2 regions of the Bacillus sp. LR--39 genome follow, and region 2 is predicted to be linked to the other one. Evidence: riboswitches for the same ligand, from Rfam matches in the RefSeq annotation. Region 2 holds a riboswitch; the other holds the start of a gene.
What was found. A riboswitch is a leader RNA that binds a small molecule or an ion and turns the genes downstream of it on or off. The one in region 2 is predicted to bind lysine.
Positions count from the first base shown of each region.

Region 1: another riboswitch for lysine. It lies ahead of ACWHAR_RS01270 (aspartate kinase); the one in region 2 lies ahead of ACWHAR_RS13645 (amino acid permease).

Region 1 is NZ_JBSIOT010000001.1:228,454-231,802, forward strand. Features, by position in the region: gene uvrC (excinuclease ABC subunit UvrC) at 1-1,009, shown strand, start outside; lysine riboswitch at 1,071-1,250, shown strand; gene ACWHAR_RS01270 (aspartate kinase) at 1,376-2,605, shown strand; gene ACWHAR_RS01275 (YslB family protein) at 2,652-3,098, opposite strand.
Region 2 is NZ_JBSIOT010000002.1:774,088-777,436, forward strand. Features, by position in the region: gene ACWHAR_RS13630 (LTA synthase family protein) at 1-116, opposite strand, end outside; gene ACWHAR_RS13635 (metal-dependent hydrolase) at 159-641, opposite strand; gene sspJ (small acid-soluble spore protein SspJ) at 825-965, shown strand; lysine riboswitch at 1,088-1,268, shown strand; gene ACWHAR_RS13645 (amino acid permease) at 1,379-2,791, shown strand; gene ACWHAR_RS13650 (iron-hydroxamate ABC transporter substrate-binding protein) at 2,966-3,349, opposite strand, start outside.

The DNA of each region.
Region 1 (3,349 bases), on a different contig from region 2:
CTGGATGTGCGTCCAAGTCTTTTTCATTCGCCAAGGAAAACTGATCGAACGCGATGTCAGCATGTTTCCGATGTATCAGGAAGCGGACGAAGAGTTTCTGACCTTCATCGGCCAGTTCTATTCCAAAAACAATCACTTTCTGCCTAAGGAAATTCTGGTGCCTGACAGCGTTGACAGGGACATGATCAGCGAGCTGTTGGAAACCGCCGTGCATCAGCCGAAAAAAGGCCCGAAAAAAGAGCTGCTTTTGCTTGCGCACAAAAATGCGAAAATCGCTCTGCGGGAAAAATTCTCGTTAATCGAGCGGGATGAGGAACGGTCAATCGGTGCAGCCGAACGGCTCGGCGAAGCGCTGAATATTTACACGCCGCATCGGATTGAAGCGTTTGACAACTCCAATATTCAAGGCACAAACCCCGTATCGGCCATGATTGTCTTTATTGACGGAAAACCGAATAAAAAGGAATACCGCAAATATAAAATTAAAACCGTAACAGGGCCGGATGATTACGGTTCAATGAGGGAAGTCGTCAGAAGAAGGTACACGAGGGTGCTCCGCGAAAACCTTCCGCTGCCGGATTTAATCATCATTGACGGCGGAAAAGGGCAGATTAACGCGGCGCGCGACGTGCTCGAGAATGAGCTCGGCCTTGATGTCCCGGTAGCGGGATTGGCGAAAGATGATAAACACCGAACATCCAACCTTTTGATCGGCGACCCGCTTGAACCGGTGTTTTTGGAGCGGAACAGCCAAGAGTTTTACCTGCTTCAGCGTATTCAGGACGAAGTTCACCGTTTTGCGATCAGCTTTCACAGACAGATCCGAGGAAAAAGCGTCTTTCAATCCGTTCTGGATGATATCCCCGGAATCGGCGAAAAACGCAAAAAAATGCTCTTAAAACATTTCGGATCTGTCAAAAAGATGAAGGAAGCAAGCCTTGACGATATCAAAAAAGCGGGTGTGCCGGCCGCGGCGGCCCAGCTGCTGTTTGAAAAATTAAAAAAATAGTATTGTGCTTTTCTGAAAAATCTGCTAGAATGTGAACTAATTTCATAAGATCGTGTTATATGGTGAAGATAGAGGTGCGAACTTCAATAGTAAGCCTTTGGAGAATGATGGATTCTGCGAAAAAGGCTGAAAGGGGAGCGTCGCCGAAGTGTATCACATCCCATCGGTGTGATTTGCTGGCCTTGCATTAAATAAATGTAAGGCTGTCAAGAATTCATTTTCTTGGAGGGCTATCTCGTTGTTCATAATCAATCGTAATGATATGAAAAAGCAATGAGAGCTATTCCTCTCATTGCTTTTTTTATTGTGGACAAAACGCTCTTTTCTCCTCACCCGCACGAACCAAAATGTAAAGGGTGGTCTAGTATGGGTCTTATCGTACAAAAATTCGGAGGCACTTCCGTCGGCTCTGCCGAAAAAATTCAAAATGCCGCAAATCGCGCCATTGCTGAAAAGCAAAAAGGCCATGATGTCGTAGTCGTCGTTTCGGCAATGGGAAAATCAACCGACGCGCTCGTTAACCTCGCGGCTGAAATCACATCTGAACCAAGCAGACGCGAGATGGATATGCTTTTGTCTACGGGAGAGCAGGTCACGATTTCGCTTTTGGCCATGGCGCTTCAGGAAAAAGGATATGACGCCGTCTCTTATACGGGCTGGCAGGCGGGTGTCCGCACGGAAGCCGTTCACGGTAATGCGAGAATTACGGATATTGATATCACGGCGATTCGTTCGCAGCTTGCAGAAGGCAAAATTACAGTCGTTGCCGGTTTTCAGGGCGTAACGGAAGACGGCGGCATCACGACGCTCGGACGGGGCGGTTCCGATACGACGGCGGTCGCTCTTGCCGCAGCATTGGAAGCGGATAAATGCGACATTTATACAGATGTTCCGGGCGTATTTACGACAGATCCGCGGTATGTCCGGTCAGCGAGAAAACTGGCAGGAATTTCTTATGATGAAATGCTGGAGCTTGCAAATCTAGGAGCGGGTGTTCTTCACCCGCGGGCGGTTGAGTTCGCGAAAAACTACCAAGTGCCTTTAGAAGTGCGGTCAAGCACAGAACATGAAGCTGGAACATTAATTGAGGAGGAATCATCAATGGAGCAGAATTTAATCGTCAGAGGAATTGCATTTGAAGACCAGATCACGAGGGTGTCCGTTACAGGCCTTGCAAGCGGATTGACAACACTTTCAACAATCTTCACCGCGCTGGCAAAACGAAACATCAACGTTGACATTATTATTCAGACACAGTCGGACGATGGGGAAGCGGATATTTCTTTCTCAGTGAAAACGGAAGATGCCGCGCAAACGGTCGCCGTGCTTGAAGAATATAAAAACGCGCTTGACTATGAAAAAATTGAAACCGAAAGAAAACTGGCGAAAGTCTCTATTGTCGGGTCGGGCATGGTTTCAAATCCCGGCGTCGCCGCGGACATGTTTGCCGTACTGGCGGAAAAAAATGTACAAGTCAAAATGGTAAGCACATCTGAAATAAAAGTATCAGCGGTTGTCAGCGAAAATGATATGGTGAAAGCGGTCGAAGCGCTTCATGATGCGTTTGAGCTTTCTAAACAGCCGTCTGCCGTATAAACGGGCAGGCAAAAAGGCGGGACTTGGAGTCACCGCCTTTTTTCAATTATACAGGGTCCTTCATATCCCATTTTACGGTCAGGACGACTTTATCCGCTCTCTTTTTTACCTGTTCATAAGATTCTGCAATCTGATCGTTCATCAATTGAATCTGTTCGGCTATAAAACCGGCTTCAAGCTGAAAACAAGGCTCTTTCTGATGTTTGAGCCTGCTGGATACGAGCGGTCCTTCCAGTTCGAATTCCAGTTCTTGTTTTTTTGATCCTGCGTTTGTCAAAGTTCCCCAGCCGGCTTTTTCAAAAAAGGCGGGGATTTCTTCCCACGATTGAAGAGGAAATTTGCGGGCGAGGCGTTTTCCCGCCCAATACATCATGGATGAATGCTCCGGGCCGAGGATATCCGGAAGCACGATTTCCCGGATTAATTCGTAGCCGTATGCGCTGACGTCGAGTTCAGTTAAAGGTTCTAAAGCTGCTTCATAATTATTCTTCATATTATGTATTCCCCTCTCTCCTTCGTTTATTATAGCTTAAACATGGGGGAGGATTACAGGATGATCCTATAAAACACGCGAAAAAATGTGAGAAAGATATCGCAGGAAAATAAAATTTTCCCTCCAGATAATCAATTCCGAAAATTATAATTTATGTACACGTTTTCTTGACGCCCTTTTGAGGGAGGAGTAAAATGAAATTGTCAATAAATTTTAATAAAGTGCTTACAATTGAAACGAAGTGGGGGCAG
Region 2 (3,349 bases):
AGAACCGAATTGTTCTGCAGATCAAAACCGAGCTTATAAACGGCATAGGTTTTCATCCACATGAACAGGATGGACAGGCATAAAAACCGATGATTGCTGAAAAAGGTTTTCTTCATATGTATGACTCCTCACCCTAAAAGCGAAAAGACGCTTTTTGTTTAAGAGATGCGGCCGTGAACCAGTTCGTATAAATAATAGCAGGATACAATCGTTAAGCCGGCCAGCACAAGCTGCTCCGAAAAGCTCCCCGTTCTCATATAAAGGGGAAGACGGAAGCGGATGGCGGACGGAAACAGCAGTTTAATGCCGTTGACGGTCCATGCGTCAAGCACAAGATGGCTCGCCATTCCGATCATCAGTCCGGCGGAAATGCTCGGATTCGGAATATAGGATGCCGTAATGAAAAACATAATAAGCATAAACAGCAGGCTGTGTGTAAACGTTCTGTGGCCGAACACCGTGCTTACGATTTTGGACAGAACGGGCAGCGTTCTGCCGATTTTGCTTTTCGTATGGCATATGTCGGGAATCAGCGCCCCGAGGGCACCCGCTGAGGTCATAAGGACCGGATCATACCCGTAATAATACGCAATTGCGGAACAAGAAGCGATGCCTCCCATGATGTGTGTTTTTCCTGTCATTTTTCGCTTCTCCTTTTTATTTTTGCCAAAATCCCCTGAATTACAAATATATCAAGAGAATGCATGTTTGATCAACAAACTTTACCTGTTCCGCCAAAAGGAAGGAGACGCGGATTCCGCATATTCTGCCGCGGAAAAAGACACATTATAGGTGTACCTATATTTGATAAAGAGGTGATACAGATGGCTTTCTTTAACAAAGAAAAAGGAAAAAACAGCGATAAAAACAAAAATGTCATTCAAGGCGCGCTTGAAGACGCCGGTGCAGCTCTGAAAGACGATCCGCTTCAAGAAGCTGTTCAAAAGAAAAAAAACAACCGCTGACCATATAAGACGGGTAGGGCGAACGCTCTATCCGTTTTCCATCTAATTTTTCCCTTTGACAGATCTTTTTATCTCTGATAACCTCTGAGTAGAATTGAATGATAAAAATCCTCACTCTTTCTCGGTGAGGTAGAGGTTGCGCTTGATGATGAGTCGCACATGCCAGGCTGATAGGGGCCGCAAAACATGTGTTAAAGGCATCAGCGCCGAAGTGTAAAGAAAGCCGATCCTTCTTTATGCTGGGACTGTATCTGAATAAGTGCAGGACTGCCGCGTGCTTTTTCGCGGAGGGCTATCCGGAGATCAAGGGTGTGTGTGTTTCTTTAAGCATGGACTTTTGTTCAGGCTTTTTTTGCGTGTAAATATGATCTCGGGGTCTGGTCCGTACGAATGAACAACCAGGAGGTACAGGAATGGAACAGACGAAAAAATGGGGTTTTTGGTTATTAACGGCGTTTGTCGTAGGAAATATGGTAGGCTCGGGCATCTTTTCGCTTCCGAGTTCGCTCGCAAAAATCGCGAGCCCGTTCGGCGCCACATCGGCATGGCTTTTAACGGGAGCCGGTGTGTTAATGATCGCGCTGGTCTTCGGCCACTTATCCATCCGCAAGCCTGAGCTGACGGCGGGGCCGCAAAGCTATGCGCGTGCGCTGTTCAGCGATCGGAAAAAAGGGAATGCAGCGGGCTTCACGATGGTGTGGGGCTACTGGGTGGCGAGCTGGATCAGCAACGTGGCGATCATCACGAGCCTTGCCGGATATTTAACATCATTTTTCCCGATTTTAACGGATAAGCGTGAAATGTTTTCGATCGGCGGTCAGGCGGTTACGCTCGGCCAGCTGCTGACGTTTGCCGTATGTACGGTTTTATTATGGGGCACTCACACGATTCTCGTCACCAGCATTAACGGTGCGAGTAAATTAAATTTCGTCACGACGTTTTCAAAAGTATTAGGATTTATTTTCTTTATCATTGCAGGTTTATTTGTGTTTCAAACGTCGTTTTTCGATCATTTTTATTTTCCGGTTCAAACAGGTCCTCACACAGTTGAGGGAATCGGCGGGCAGATCCACAATGCGGCGATTTCAACATTATGGGCGTTCGTCGGAATTGAATCGGCAGTCATCTTATCCGGGCGCGCCCGTTCGCAGCGCGATGTGAAACGCGCCACTATTACCGGATTATTGATCGCGCTTGGCATCTATATCATCGTAACATTGATTACGATGGGCGTGCTTCCGCATGGTAAGCTTGTCGGCTCGGAAAAACCGTTTGTTGACGTATTGTACGCGATCGTCGGCAATGCGGGAAGCGTCATCATGGCGATTCTGGCGATTTTGTGTCTGTTCGGAACGATGCTCGGCTGGATTCTTCTCGGCTCTGAAGTTCCGTATCAAGCGGCGAAATCAGGAGACTTTCCGGCTGCTTTTGCAAAAACGAATAAACAGGGAAGCCCGGTTGTGTCGTTAATCGTAACGAACGTGATGTCACAGATCTTTATCTTTTCAGTTATTTCCCGGACGATCAGTGACGCATTTACGTTTTTAACGACGGCGGCGACGCTCGCTTATCTGATTCCGTATCTCGTATCAGCGTTTTACAGCCTGAAGCTCATTTTTACGGGTGAAACGTATGACGAGATAAAGGGTTCAAGAGTAAGAGACGGTATCATCGCCATCCTTGCCTGCATTTATTCTTTTTACGTCATTATTACCGGAACGGCCGATTTAACGACCTTTATTCTCGGTATCGGGCTGTTCTTCGTCGGTTTGCTGTTATATCCTTTCGTCTCAAAGAAATTTGCAAACAACAGACAATCGGTATGACAAAAAGACATCTCACGTCTGTGAGATGTCTTTTTTGTTTGCGGCGGCGGGTTACGTTTTGACGGCGTGTATATAATGAATGGTCTCGAATGCGGTTAAATGGTCAGTGCGTCCGCTGAAAAAACGGTCAAGTGTAAAGCGTAATAAAAAGCCGCTGTGACAGCGGCTTCGGGGTTACTTCGTTAAGCTTTTTGTGATGTAGTCGAGCTGGCCTTCAAGTGAGATCGGGTCTGAGAAATAGAAGCCGATCGGATCAATGTGATAGACATGGTTTTGTTTGACGGCATCGAGGTTCTTCCAGATTGAGCTGTCAAGCACGCCTTTGTCGTCACCGCCGGCCTGCCATGGCCCCATAAAGATGTAGTCTCCCGCGAAGTCAGGCAGTTTCTCGAGTGAAATGCTGGCGTAGCCCGGCCCTTGATTAATGGCTTTTTCCTGCGTCAGTTTTGTGGCCTTCAGCCCGAGTTTGTCATAAATGATGCTTCCGCCGCGGCCGAAGTCTTTACCGAATACATAGATGTCTTTTCCGTTTGTCTGCATGATGGAGATGGTTTTTGA